DNA from 3 places in the Kitasatospora sp. NPDC048239 genome. Region 1 is predicted to be linked to each of the others. Evidence: riboswitches for the same ligand, from Rfam matches in the RefSeq annotation. Region 1 holds a riboswitch; each other region holds the start of a gene.
What was found. A riboswitch is a leader RNA that binds a small molecule or an ion and turns the genes downstream of it on or off. The one in region 1 is predicted to bind cyclic di-AMP.
Positions count from the first base shown of each region.

Region 2: linked by a shared signal. The riboswitch ahead of ACGFZP_RS07880 (M23 family metallopeptidase) and the one ahead of ACGFZP_RS34170 (peptidoglycan DD-metalloendopeptidase family protein) in region 1 are both predicted to bind cyclic di-AMP.
Region 3: linked by a shared signal. The riboswitch ahead of ACGFZP_RS02100 (NlpC/P60 family protein) and the one ahead of ACGFZP_RS34170 (peptidoglycan DD-metalloendopeptidase family protein) in region 1 are both predicted to bind cyclic di-AMP.

Region 1 is NZ_JBICZP010000018.1:134,738-139,412, forward strand. Features, by position in the region: gene ACGFZP_RS34160 (MFS transporter) at 1-392, opposite strand, end outside; gene ACGFZP_RS34165 (DUF2470 domain-containing protein) at 570-1,289, shown strand; gene ACGFZP_RS34170 (peptidoglycan DD-metalloendopeptidase family protein) at 1,588-2,631, opposite strand; cyclic di-AMP (ydaO/yuaA leader) riboswitch at 2,635-2,794, opposite strand; gene ACGFZP_RS34175 (MFS transporter) at 3,106-4,647, shown strand; gene purB (adenylosuccinate lyase) at 4,655-4,675, opposite strand, start outside.
Region 2 is NZ_JBICZP010000003.1:23,604-28,278, forward strand. Features, by position in the region: gene ACGFZP_RS07870 (GNAT family N-acetyltransferase) at 1-599, opposite strand, end outside; gene ACGFZP_RS07875 (hypothetical protein) at 642-1,514, shown strand; gene ACGFZP_RS07880 (M23 family metallopeptidase) at 1,606-2,466, opposite strand; cyclic di-AMP (ydaO/yuaA leader) riboswitch at 2,479-2,637, opposite strand; gene ACGFZP_RS07885 (YiaA/YiaB family inner membrane protein) at 2,883-3,173, shown strand; gene ACGFZP_RS07890 (alpha/beta fold hydrolase) at 3,324-4,151, shown strand; gene ACGFZP_RS07895 (TetR/AcrR family transcriptional regulator) at 4,207-4,675, shown strand, end outside.
Region 3 is NZ_JBICZP010000001.1:474,446-479,120, forward strand. Features, by position in the region: gene ACGFZP_RS02090 (NYN domain-containing protein) at 1-652, shown strand, start outside; gene ACGFZP_RS02095 (NlpC/P60 family protein) at 864-1,904, shown strand; cyclic di-AMP (ydaO/yuaA leader) riboswitch at 2,275-2,431, shown strand; gene ACGFZP_RS02100 (NlpC/P60 family protein) at 2,442-3,605, shown strand; gene ACGFZP_RS02105 (NlpC/P60 family protein) at 3,833-4,675, shown strand, end outside.

The DNA.
Region 1 (4,675 bases):
AGGGCGATCGCACCGGCCCGCTTGTGCGGGGCGACCAGGTCGGCCGCCACCACCGAGCCGATGCCGAAGAACGCGCCGTGCGCGAAGGCCGCGAGCACCCGGCCGGTGAGCAGCAGCCCGTAGGCGGGGGCGAGGGCCGAGACCAGGTTTCCGAGGATGAACAGGCCCATCAGCGTCAGCAGCATCCCCTTCCGGGGGGCCTTGGTGCCGAGGATGGTGAGCAGGGGGCCCCCGACCACCACGCCGAGCGCGTAGCCGGAGATGAGCAGGCCGGCGGTGGGGATGGACACCGAGAAGTCGCCGGCGACCTCTGGCAACAAGCCCATGATCACGAACTCGGTGGTACCGATGCCGAAGGCGCTGATCGCCAGCGCCAGGAGCGCGAGGGGCATGAGGGGACCGCTTTCCAGAGCAGGACGATTGCACGTGCAACTACCAGCGTCGACAATACGACCGGACGCCGGATACTTGCAAGCGCGCCATATCCCCACTCACACATTCCTTGCACCGCCTTGCCCTCACCCCCGCCAGTCATTAGGTTAGGCTCACCTAACTGACTGGAGGTCGTCATGAGCCAGAGCCCCACCGACGTCGAGGCGCCCGAACCCACCGCCGCCGACCGGGTCTGCAGCCTGCTCACCGCGACCTCCTCCGTGGTGGTCCGCGCCTGCGGCGAGTACCACGAGCTCGACACCCCCGTGTCGGTGCACGGCGCCGCACTGCGGATGTGCGCCCCGCTCGACGCACCGCTCACCATCGCCGCCGCCCGCGCCACCGAGGGGCTCGCCGTCGTCCTGGACCTCACCGACGTCGCCCCGGTCGCCGTCCGCGACCGCGTGCGCGGCCGGGTCTCCCTGGCCGGCCGCCTCCACCTCGTCCACCTCGCCGACGACGGTCTCAGCGTCCACCTGCGCCTGGACGTCGCACACGCCGTGCTCTCCACCCCGTACGGCACCACCGCACTCACCGGCGCCGACCTCGCCCTCGCCGGGCCCGACCCGCTCGCCCGCCACGAGGCCGGACTGCTCACCCACCTGGCCGACGACCACCCCGAGGCGCTCGCCGCACTGACCCGGCTGCTCGACCCGAACCTGCTCGCCGAGCGCCCCGACGTCCGCCCGCTCGCCCTCGACCGGTACGGCCTGGTACTCCGCCTGGACCACCCGCACGGCCACCGCGACGTCCGCCTGGTCTTCCCCGAACCCGCCAGGGACACCGAGGACTTCGGGCTTCAGGTGCACCAGCTGCTCACCGTCGCCCACAACAGGGCGCCCGCCCACCGGCACTAGCCGATGGACGGGCGGACAACCGCACGCACAACCCGATATGACGGATCGTCACAAAACGGATCCGGAAAACGACAGCGGCCGGCCCGGCTCGCGAAGGAGGTTCGCGAACCGGGCCGGCCTGGGCGTGTCCCGCGCCCGTGGTGCCGCTGGTGGTGCGGCGATCCCCCGGTCGAGCGGTCACCCGACATGACCATCCCGGAGGTCGTTCGCCCCGCGTCCAGCGGTGGTCCGAGGGCCGCTCGAAAGCGGCCGATCAGAGCCGACCGGTCGCAGCCGACCGGCCAGTGGAGACGACCGATCAGATGCTGACGCCGTGGGCGCGCAGGTAGGCGATCGGGTCGATGTCGGAGCCGTACTCCGAGCCGGTGCGGATCTCGAAGTGCAGGTGCGGGCCGGTCACGTTGCCGGTCGCGCCCGACAGGCCGATCTGCTGACCCGCGGTCACGGTCTGGCCGACCGAGACGCCGATCGAGGACAGGTGCGCGTACTGGGCGTACTTGCCGTCGGCGAGCTTGATCTCGACCTCGTTGCCGTAGGCGCCGCCGTTGCCGGCCTTCACCACGGTGCCGGCCGCGATGGCGCGCAGCGGGGTACCGGTGGAGGCGACGAAGTCGGCGCCGGTGTGGTGGCCGGAGGCCCACATCGAGCCGGCCACGCCGTAGGCGGTGCCGAGCTTCGGGTTGGCGACCGGGGAGACGTAGCCCGAGGTGCTGGCGACGGCGGCCGGGGCCGGGGTGGCGGCCGGGGCGGCCGGCTTCGCGGCGGGGGCGGCCGGCTTGGTGGCCGGGGCCTGGGCCGGCTTGGCAGCCTGGACCGGCTTCGGGGCGGCGGGCTTCGCGGCCGGCTTGACCGAGTCCTGCGAGGCCTGCGGCTTCGCGGCGGGGGCGGCCGGCTTGGCGGCCTCGGCGGCGGCCGGAGCGGCAGCGGCCTTGGCGGCCAGCGCGAGCTGCTGACCCGGGAAGATCAGGTTCGGGTTGCCGCCGATGACCGAGCGGTTGTGGTCGTAGAGCGCCTGCCAGCCGCCCTCGACGTTCTTGGCGGCGGCGATCTTCGACAGGGTGTCCCCGCCGACGACCTTGTAGCTCTGGTCGACCGGGGCGGCGGCCGGAGCAGCGGCCGGGGCGGCCTGCTCGGCGGCGGCGGGAGCCGCGGCCGGGGTGGCGTCGACGCTGGTGGCGCCGGTCCAGGTGCTGGTCTGCCCGGCCTTGGCGGCCGGGGCGGTGTGGGCCTGGGCGCTGATGGTGGTCACCAGCGGGAGGGCGAACGCGGCGCCGGTGACGGCAGTGGCGATACCGATGCGGGCGGCGCGGGGCAGGGCGATACGACGAGCCTGTGCGGGCATGGGGTATTTCCTCTCCGACGCCTGCGAGGTGAGCTGTCGGGTTCGGGCTGGAGTTGCCCGGCCGCATACGCGGCTTCACCCCAAGCCGGACCGTGAATTCCGGTCCGGCGACTTACCTTTGGGTCCCCCGCTCCTGCCGAACAGAGTTCAGTTCGTACCACCGGGCAGCGGCAGGACTAGGCGTTCCACCCGGTGGCCACCCGGGCTAATGCCGGGCGGTCGCTGAACTAAAACCCATCCGTCCGGGTGAAGCAATGTCGATCTCTTGAACCCGCAACAAAAGCCCGGGGCGCCGTGACGCTCCGAATGATCGGCTACGCGGTGCGCACACAATCCATTGACCGCGCGCGATCGTTCGACCACGCTCCGCCCATTTCATGACCGGTGCGCATGCGATCAAGTACGGAAAGCCATCCACCGACACACCGCCGGTGACCCTTGTCACGTCGACCCCCGGGGGCGCACGATCAGGCCGTGGCCACCTCCGAGGCCGGCACCCTGCGCCTGGGCACCGCGCAGGGCCGCTGGGTACTACTGGCGACCGTGCTCGGCTCCAGCATGGCGATGCTCGACGGCACGGTGGTGAACGTCGCCCTGCCCCGGATCGGCACCGATCTCGGTGCTCCGCTCGCCGCCCTGCAGTGGACCCTCAACGCCTATCTGCTCACCCTGGCCGGGCTGATCCTGCTCGGCGGAGCGCTCGGCGACCGCTACGGGCGGCGCCGGGTCTTCCTGCTCGGCGTGGTCTGGTTCGCGCTCGCCTCCGCGGCCTGCGCCGCCGCGCCCACCATCGGGGTGCTGATCGCCGCCCGGGCCGTCCAGGGCATCGGCGGAGCGCTGCTCACCCCCGGCTCGCTGGCGATGCTTCAGGCCGTCTTCCATCCGGACGACCGCTCGGCCGCGGTCGGCCTCTGGTCCGGCCTCGGCGGGGTGTCGGCCGCGATCGGGCCCTTCCTCGGCGGCTGGCTGGTGGACGGCCCGGGCTGGCGGTGGATCTTCCTGCTGAACGTGCCGCTCGCCGTCCTGGTGGTCGCGGTCGCGTCCCGGCACGTCCCGGAGAGCCGGGACGAGAGCGCCACCGGGCGGTTCGACGTGCTCGGCGCCGCCCTCGCCGCGCTCGCCCTCGGCGCGATCACCTACGCGCTGACGGCGGCGGGCGGCGGGCTCTCCCCCATGGTCTGGGTGACCGGCGCGGCCGGCCTCGCCCTCGGCGCGGCCTTCGTCACCGTGGAGCGCCGCACCGCGGAGCCGATGCTGCCGCTCGGCCTCTTCTCCTCCCGGCTGTTCACCGCCGTCAACCTGGTCACCCTCTGCGTGTACGCGGCCTTCAGCGGCGTCTTCTTCCTGCTGGTCGTGCAGTTGCAGATCGTCTCGGGGTTCTCCCCCCTGGTCTCCGGGCTGGCCCTGGTGCCGATCACCGTGCTGATGCTGGCGCTGTCCGCCCGCGCCGGCCGGCTGGGCAAGCGGATCGGACCGCGGCTGCCGCTCACCCTCGGCCCGCTGCTCTGCGCGGCCGGCGTGCTGATGATGCTGCGGATCGGGCCGGACGCCTCCTACTGGGCGGACGTCCTGCCCGCCGTCACCGTGATGGGCTGCGGGATGGTGCTGCTGGTGGCGCCGCTGACCGCCACCGTGCTGGCCGCGGTGGAGGTCCGCCACGCGGGCATCGCCAGCGGGGTCAACAACGCCGCCGCCCGCGCGGCCGGCCTGCTCGCGGTCGCCGCCCTGCCGGCGCTGGCCGGCCTGAGCGGCGACGCCTACCAGGTCCCCGCCTCGGTGGACTCGGCCTTCCACACCGCGATGCTGATCTGCGCCGGACTGCTGGTCGCCGGCGCGGTGGTGGCCTTCACCTCCGTCCGGGGCAACGTGCTGGCCGCCGAGGACCACCCGGTGGCCGAGCCGGACTGCCAGTGGACCTGCGGCACCAACGGCCCGCCGCTGGACCCTGGCCACCTCGCGACGCGGCATGGCGAAGGCCCCGCCACCGGATCGGCGACGGGGCCTTCAGCAGGCTGACGACTCGTCAGAGAATGTCACCCGGGGC
Region 2 (4,675 bases), on a different contig from region 1:
TGGGTGGGGTTAACCCCCCGCCCGGTCTCCGCCCCGGTCCACTCCTCGGCCAGCAGGGAGTACTGGTAGGAGTCGTACCAGGTGCCGCGCAGGTACAGGTCGTGCCGGATCCGGCCCTCCAGCTGGAAGCCGGCCCGGGTGAGCACCCGGCAGGAGGGGGCGTTGTCCACGTCGACCCGGGCGGCCAGCCGGTGCAGGGCCAGGGCGCCGAAGGCGAAGTCGCAGAGCAGCCCGGTGATCTCGCCCGCGTAGCCCTTGCCCCAGGTGTCGCGGCGCAGCGCGTAGCCGAGGAGGGCGGAGCGGTGGTCGCCGAGGGTGAGGGCGGCCATCCCGATCGGGGCGGCGTCGTCGTCGCCCTCCTCGCCCTCGGCCCCGGCCGGGGTGACGGCGAGGCGGTAGACCGTCCGCTCGTCCTTGAGCGCCTCCTCCAGGTACTGCTCGATCTGGTCGGCGCAGCTCTCCCGGTCCCGGGGTTCGAAGGGGAGGTAGCGGGTGGTCTCCGGGTCGCCGAAGACCGCGTGCAGGGCGTCGGTGTCGCCCGGGGTGTGGTGGAACTCGCGAATGGCCAGCCGGGGGCCGGTGAGTCGTACGGGGACCATGCCTGCCGACCCTACCCGCGCTTACCGGTTACCGTACGTGACATGGAAGAAGAAGACCTGCGGCTCGCCCCGCGCACCAAGGCCGCCGAGCTGCTCGCCTGGGCGGAGGCGGAAGGCCGCGACCCGGTGGGCGAGGAGCCGCTGCGGACGGTGTTGGCGTTGCTGGAGCTGGGCGAGGGCAGGATGCGCGACGGCTGGCCGGAGCTGACCTCGGACGCGGTGGAGCAGCTGCTGGTCGAGCGGCTGTACCTGTACGTCCAACCCGCGCCGGAGCAGGACCCGTTGGCGTACGGCGAGGCGGTCCGGCTGCTGGTCGACCACCAGCGGGCGGCGAAGCGGCTGAACGCCAAGCGGCAGGAGCGGCTGCACGCCGAGGCCGAGTGGCAGGGCGAGGTGGCGACCGGTCTGCTGCGCCGGGCCGACCTGGTGACCTGGCCGCGGCTGTACGCGCTGCTGCTGCACGCCGCCGGGGTGGACGTGGCGGACGACGCGGCGGTGCGGGCCTGGCTGGAGGCGTTCCGGGAGCTGGCGCCGCAGGAGCGGTCGGCCGCCTACGCCGCGCTGGCCGAGGCCGGGTGGCTGGACGAGCTGGACGAGGAGGGCTGGGGCGAGGCCCGGATGCTGACGGTCGGGATGGCCACCGACGGCGCCCGGCGGCTGCTGGAGCAGGGCCTGATGCGGCGCAGCTACCGCAACCTGGCGGCGCTGAACGCACTGGGCCGCCCGATGCCGGACGAGCTCGCCGGGGACTTCGGCGCGTTCGAGGAGGCCGCGGTCGAGGTGGCGCTGGAGCTGTCGGGCGAGTGGACGGTGCCGGGGCTGGCGCAGCTGCTGGTGACGGAGTACCCGGAGCTGGCGCCGGAGCCGGGGCAGGAGGAGATCGACGCCTACCTGGCGCGGCTGCCCCAGGAGTAGCGCGGCCGCCCCCAGGGGTAGCGCGAGGCGCCCCGGTCCGCAGTGGACCGGGGCGCCTTCGACCTTGGGCCCTAGGGCTTGGGGCCCTGCGTCAGGGCGTGATGCCGCGCTGCTCGAACCAGGTCTCCGGGTCGACCGGGGCGCCGCCGCCGGGGCGGACCTCCAGGTGCAGGTGCGGGCCGGTCACGTTGCCGGTGGCACCGACCTTGCCGATCTGCTGGTTGGGGACGACCTTGCCGGAGCCCTTGATGATCGAGGAGAGGTGGCAGTACCAGATCTCGGTGCCGTCGGGCAGCGTCTCGACGATCCGGTAGCCGTACGAGCCGGACCAGCCGGCCGAGGTGATGGTGCCCTGGCCGACCGCGTACACCGGGGTGCCGGTGTCGGCGGCGAAGTCCAGGCCGGTGTGCAGGTGGGCCCAGTAGGAGGCGCTCTGGCCGTAGTGGGCGGAGAGGTTGTAGTCGCGCACCGGCAGGTTGACGGCGGCGAGCTTGGCCTTCTCGGCGGCCTCGGCGGCGAGCCTGGCCTCCACCTGCTGGGCGGCGCGCTTGGCCTCCGCCTCCTTGGCGGCCTGCAGGCGGGCGGTCTCGTCGGCGGCGGTGCGCTGGCTGTCGGCCTGCTGCTGGATGCGGGCGGCGAGCGCGAGGCCCGGGTCCGCGGAGAGCGCGACCGGCGCCTCGTCCGGGGTCTCGATGGCGGGCGCGGCGGCCGGGGTGGCGGAGGCGAAGCCGGTGGCACCGAGGGTGGCGGCGACGGCGGTGACGCCGAGCAGCGGCGCGGTCCCGCGGGTCTGGCGGGGCATCCGGTGCCGGTTGGTGTCGGCGGGCTGCGGGGCCTGCTCGTCGGCCGGGCCGCCGTATCCGCCGCCGTGGGCGGGCGGCCAGGGGTGGTCGAGCAGTTGGGTGCCCGAGCCGGAGCCGGGCAGGTGTGCCGGAGAGTGCGTCGACGCCACGGAGGCGCGCTCCTTTCCTTCCTTCGCGCCTACCGGGTTAGCTGACGGGTTCGGAGCAGGAAGGTCTCCTACGGCCGGGCCTGGGCCTGGCCGATTCACCCCAAGGAACGTGGTTCCCCGGCTCCCTGACCTGCCCGGAGGCGGGTCGTCGGGATTAGGCGACGGCGCACGGTGCCGTTTGGGTACGGCGTTGCCGACCGCGCTGCGTTATCAAACGTTAATCCTAGGAGCCCCTGATTCCAAGCCATCCGGGTGGGACGACCTGAGACCGCCCGGGCAGTACGTGACCTGATGGGCGATTTGTGAGGCTTGAGCACAACTGACACTACCGAACGTGATGAGACGTCAACGAACGGACGCCGGGTTGAGTACTTCTACTCATGTGCGGCCCGCCCCGGCGCCGCCATCCTGGCGCCATGAACGCACCCGTGCAGTCGCGCACCACGTCCGCGTACTACATCCAGGCCGTCCTGTCCTTCGCCCTGTCCGGCGTCGCCCTCGCGATCGGGATCGCCTACCTCCCGGTCGACGCCTGGACGCGGGCCTTCCTCGGGCTGGGCCTGCTCTACACCGTCACCTCCTCGTTCACCCTGGCCAAGGTGATCCGGGACCGGCAGGAGACCAACGAGATCGTCACCCGGGTGGACCAGGCCCGGCTGGAGAAGCTGCTCAGCGAGCACGACCCGTTCAAGGTGGAGGGAGTCTGAGCCGCCCGGGGCCGACCGGGGCGGAGCCGCACCCGGCGCGCCCGAAAGACTCCGCGGTCGATAGCTTGACGGCTAAGGCTATTAGCCTTAGCTTTGTGGCTATCGGCGGAACCCGCCGATGACGTGCACGGCGGACCGAGGAGGCCCACGATGACCGGCTCCAGCACCCCCACCACGCAGTTCCTCGACGTTCCCGGCGGCCGGCTGGCGTACGACGACACCGTGCAGGGCGACGGAGCCCCGGTCGTCCTCCTGCCGGGGATGCTCGACAGCCGGACCGCGTACCGGCACCTGCACCCGCTGCTCACCGCCGCAGGCCGCCGGGTGATCACCATGGACCTGCGCGGCTTCGGCGAGTCCTCGATCACCTGGGACGACTACTCGCCCGCCGCGATCGCCACCGACGTCATCGCGCTGCTCGACCACCTGGGCATCGAGCGCGCCGTCCTGGCCGGCAACTCGTACAGCGGTGCCAGCGTGGTCAAGGTCGCCGGGGACGCCCCCGGGCGGGTCGCCGGGATCGTCCTGCTGGACGCCTTCATCGAGAACCTGCCGCCGAACGCCCTGCAGCGCGCCGCCTTCGGCGTGATGGGCGCGCTGTTGGTGCACTCGCCCGCCTTCTGGGGCCTCTACCACCGCAAGATGGCCTACCCCGGCGCCAGGCCGGCCGACTTCGACGCCTACGTCGACGGGCTGGTCGCCGCCATGCGCACCCCGGGCCGCAAGGCCGCCACCCGCGGCTACGTGCGCGGGGACTCCGCACCGACCGGCTGGAGCGCCGCCGTGCAGTGCCCGGCGCTGGTCGTGATGGGCAGCAAGGACCCCGACTTCCCCAAGCCGGAGCTGGTCGCCGACCGGCAGGCCGCGGCGCTGCACGCCCGCAAGGTGATGATCGAGGGCGCCGGGCACTACCCGATGGCCGACCAGCCGCAGGCCACCGCCGACGCCCTGCTGCCCTTCCTCGCCGAACTGGTCTGAGCCGCCCCCCGCTCACGCCCCTTCCGAGCCCACTCCCCCGGTACGGAGACCGCACATGCCCCGAGTCGGACTGACCCCCGAGCAGGTCGTCGACCACGCCCTCGCCCTGATCGACGAGCAGGGCCCCGAGGCCCTCACCCTGGCCGCCGTGGCCGCCCGGGCCGGCGTGGCCACCCCCTCGCTGTACAAGCACGTCAGCGGCGGCCTCGCCGAGCTGCGCCGGCTGATCGCCGTCCGGGTCACCCGGGAGCTGGCCGACCGCCTCGCCGAGGCGGCCCTCGGCCGGGGCGGGGACGACGCCGTCGCCGCCGTCCTGCGCGCCTACCACGGGTACGCCACCGAGCATCCGCACCGCTACTCCGCGCTGCCGCAGGCCCCGCAGCCGGACGACGAGCTGACCCGGGCGGCCGCGCGGCTGGTCGGGGTGATCGTGGCGGTGCTGCGCGAGTACGGCCTGGGCGGCTCCGAGGCGATCCACGCCGCGCGCACCGTCCGCTCGCTCGCCCACGGCTTCGCCTCGCTGT
Region 3 (4,675 bases), on a different contig from region 1:
CCGGATCTCCGAGCTGGAGACCGCCGCCGAGCAGGGCCGCCGCTCGGCCCGCGAGGGCCGCAGCGTCGAGGACATGCGGCTGAGGCTGCTGCTGGACACCGTGCTGCAGTCGGCCCAGGGCCTGCAGCGGGAGCTGGCGCTGCCGGTCTCGCAGATCCGCCCGGCGGACCTGGTGGAGGCGGTGGTGCCGAGCTCGGCCTCGCCGCACGACGTGGCCCGGCGGGGGCTGGCGGAGGACGACCCGGCGCTGCTGGACCAGCTGCTGGCGATCCCGCAGGTCCACCTGGTGGTGGACGGCTACAACGTGACCAAGACCGGCTATCCGGCGCTGCCGCTGGAGCAGCAGCGGATCCGGCTGCTGGGCGGGCTGGCCATGCTGGCCCAGCGCACCCAGGCGGAGGTCACCTGTGTGTTCGACGGCCAGGACCTGGACGTCCCGGTGATCATGGCGCCGCCGCGCGGGGTGCGGGTGCGGTTCAGCCGGACCGGGGAGACGGCGGACGAGCTGATCCGCCGACTGGTCAGGGCCGAGCCGCAGGGCCGTCCGGTGGTGGTGGTCTCCACCGACCGGGAGGTCGCGGAGGGCGTGCGGAAGGCGGGCGCGCGCCCCGTCGCCTCCGTCCTGCTGCTGAACCGGCTGGCCCGACCCTGAGCCCTGCAACGGCCGGGGAGAGCGGAGTGACGCCTGGTCAGCCGCCGGTTTGCGAGGGTGTGGCGGTCTTGTGAAGTCATGGCGGTGGACGAGGGTTCACGCCATCGGGGGAGTGGCGCAAAGCCGTGATCTTCACTAGGGTCTGGCGTCAAACCTATTTTCCGGATTCTCACTCAATCGGGTGAGGCCGATGGAAGAAGGAGCAGTCCCCTTGGCCTCCCACCGCCGTCCCAAGCAGGCGAGCCGCGCGCGGATCTCCGTGCTCACCGCCGCCGCAGCGACCGCGGTCGCCCTCTCCGCCCAGGTCAGTGCCCACGCTGCGCCCAACCCCTCCAAGAAGGAGGACGTGAAGGCGCAGATCGACCAGCTGAACGAGGAGCAGGAGCAGGCGGCGGAGAAGTACAACGGCGCCAAGGAGCGGACGGACCAGCTGCGCAAGCAGGCGGACCAGCTCCAGGACCAGGTGGCCCGGGGCCAGGACCAGATGACCCAGCTTCAGGCCGGCCTGGCCGAGGTGGCGGGTGCGCAGTACCGCACCGGGGGCATCGACCCCTCCGTGCAGCTGATGCTCTCCTCCGACCCGTCCGGTTACCTGGACAAGGCCTCCAGCGTGCAGCAGGCCAGCTCCAGCCAGGCCGAGGCGCTCAAGGGGCTGCAGGACCAGCAGCGCCGCCTGGACCAGCAGAAGACCGAGGCCGCGGCCGTCCTCGCCTCCCTGGACAACACCACCAAGGAGCTGAACCAGGCCAAGGCGGACGTCAACCAGAAGCTCAGGGACGCCCAGGCGCTGCTGAACTCGCTCAGCGCCGCCGACCGGGCCGCCCTCAAGGCCGCCCAGCAGCAGACCGACCGCGCCTCGCGCGACGCGGCCCGGGCCGACCTCGGCACCCTGCCGCAGGCCTCCGGGTTCGCCGGCGCGGCCGTCACCAACGCGATGAGCAAGCAGGGTTCGCCGTACGGCTGGGGCGACGTCGGCCCGAACACCTTCGACTGCTCCGGGCTGATGGTCTGGGCGTACGGGAAGGCCGGCGTCTCGCTGCCGCGCACCTCGCAGGCGCAGGCCAACTACGGCTCGCGGGTGCCCTCGCTGGCCGAGGCCCAGCCGGGCGACCTCATCATCTACCGCGACGACCGCAGCCACGTCGGGATGTACATCGGCAACGGCATGGTGGTGCACGCGCCGCACACCGGTGACGTGGTCAAGGTGATGAAGGCCGACGCGATGAAGATCAACGCGATCCGCCGGGTCTGACGATCCTTCGGGCATTGCAGGGCCAATGCCCTGCAATGCCTTCAATTCGGACATTTACTGACGGACCGACACGCCCACTCCCATGTCGGGCTCCTGTGATGTGGAACACGCCATCGACGGGGCCGGTCGACCACATGGTGAGAATCGATCAGCTCCGCGTATGCCGGCGATCACGCCCGGTCATATTCACAAATGAACTTGGGACTTGTTCCGTCTTTTTTCTGACAAGGATTTGAACGGATCACGGTTCTGTCACTAGGGTCGGGATTCGAACCACCGCACAGTCGATCACCCACTCAGGGTGGCGGCGGGGGTTACCGCCGAGTTCGTGAAGCAGCGGGGCAGGTCTTCTGCCCGACGGGGAGCCCAGTAGTCGGGGGCGCTGTGGACCGGAGCCGGGGAACCACACGTTCCTCCGGGGTGAATCGGCGCCAGGTCGACCGGTGGAACGGTCGGTGAGGCGTCGTAGGGCACGCTTCCAGCCCGAACCCGTCAGCTCACCCGGTAGGCGGATGTAGGAAGAAGGAGTCCGCCTTCGTGGCGTCCCATCGTCGTCCCAAGCCCGCCGGCCGCGCCCGCGTCTCGATCCTGACCGCCGCCGCCGCCGCGGCCGTCGCCCTCTCCGCGCAGTCCGGTGCCCACGCCGACCCGACGCCGACCAAGGACCAGGTCAAGGAGCAGGTCGACCAGCTCAACGACCAGGCCGAGGTCGCCACCGAGAAGTACAACGGTGCGCAGGCCAAGCAGCAGGAGCTGCAGAAGCAGGTCGGCGAGCTCCAGGACAAGGTGGCGCGTCAGCAGGCCTCGGTGACCGAGGCCCAGGGCGGCCTCGCCGAGCTCGCGGGCGAGCAGTACCGCAACGGCGGCATATCGCCGACCGTCCAGCTGATGCTCTCGACCAGCCCGGACAACTTCCTCAACCAGGCCGGCGCGCTGACCCAGGCCAGCAGCACCCAGTCCGGTGCGCTGAAGGACCTGCAGGAGCAGCAGCGCAGGCTCGACCAGGACCGCAACGAGGCTCAGGGCAAGCTCGGCGAGCTCGAGGCCACCACCCAGCAGCTGAAGGCGTCCAAGGAGGACGTCCAGGCGAAGCTGGCCAAGGCCCAGGACCTGCTCAACACGCTGACCGAGCAGGAGCGCGAGGCGCTGCGCCAGGCCGAGATCAAGGCCGCCGCCGACGCGAAGGCCAAGGCGGACGCCGCCAAGGCCGAGGCGAAGGCGAAGGCGGACGCCGAGCGGGCCTCCCGCGACAGCGCCCCCCGCAGCGACATCGGCGCGCCGTCCGCGCCGGCCTCCCCGGTGGCCAAGCCCGCCGCGCCGGCCAAGCCGGCCGCGCCCGCCGCCAACAGCTCGCGCGCCGCCGCCGCGATCGCCGCCGCCGAGAGCAAGCTCGGTGCCCCGTACGTGTACGGCGCCGCCGGTCCGAGCTCCTTCGACTGCTCGGGCCTAACCAGCTGGGCGTACGCCCAGGCGGACGTGTCGCTGCCGCGCACCTCGCAGGCGCAGGCCAGCGCCGGCACCCGGATCGGCTCGAACATCGCCGACGCCCAGCCGGGCGACCTGGTGATCTTCTACAACGACAACCACCACGTGGGCATCTACGTGGGTGGCGGCCAGGTCATCCACGCCCCCAAGCCGGGTGCCTCGGTCCGCTACGAGGCGGCCTCCAACATGCCGGTCTCCGTCATCGTGCGCCTCTGATCCCCGATCGGCTCCGACGGGCCCGGCCTCCCCTCGCGGGAGGCCGGGCCTGCGGCTTTTCCGGCGGGTCGAGCTGATGTCCGATTAGGGGTCAAATATTCGGGTTGGGAGGGGTTTGGACTCGATCGCCGGGACTCGCTAACGTCTGCCACCGGACTCCCGCTTCCCGAGCCGCCCGTTCCGGGGGTGGCGGCGGGGCCGGACCGCAGGATTGGAACCGCCACCGCATGGCCGTGCACCGCCGTCCCCAACTGTCAGGTGTACACGTCCTCGCCCGTGCGCTGGTGCTCACCGCGGCGGCCACCACCGCGCTGGGCGTGACGGCCGGCGGCAGCGCCCAGGCCGCCCCGGGGCCGCCGGACGGGCCGTCGAGCCGCAAGGACGTCAAGGCGCAGGTCGAGCAGCTGTACGAGGAGGCCGAGCAGGCCTCCGAGAAGGTCAACGCGGCCCAGGACGTCCAACAGCGGCTGCAGGGCGAGACCGGCGCCCTCCAGCAGCAGATCGCCGTCGCCCAGGACGAGCTCAACCAGCTGCGCGGCGACCTCGCCACCGTCGCCGGCGCCGAGTACCGGGGCGGCGGCATGGCGCAGACCGTCCAGCTGATGCTCTCCACGAACCCCGAGGGCTACCTCACCAAGGCCCGCACCCTGGACCTGGCCGCCGAGCGGCAGAACGAGACGCTGCACGAGGTGGTGGCCCGTCAGCGCCGGCTGGACCAGCGGCGCACCGAGACCTCCGCCAAGCTGGCCGAGCTGGAGCAGACCCGGCGCGCCCTCGCCGAGAGCAAGCAGCAGATCCAGCAGCGGCTGGGCAAGGCGCAGCGGCTGCTCAACAGCCTGGGGGCCACCGAGCGGGCCCGGATGGCGGCGCAGGACGCCCGGGAGGCCGAGCAGCGCGCCACCCGGGGGACGGACCGGCTCGACCTCGGGACGGCGCCGCCCGCCTCCGAGCGGGGGGCCGCCGCGCTGGCGGCCGCGGTGCGGATGATCGGTTCGCCCTATGTGTACGGATCCACCGGCCCCCGCGCCTTCGACTGCTCCGGTCTGATGTACTGGAGCTGGCGGCAGGCC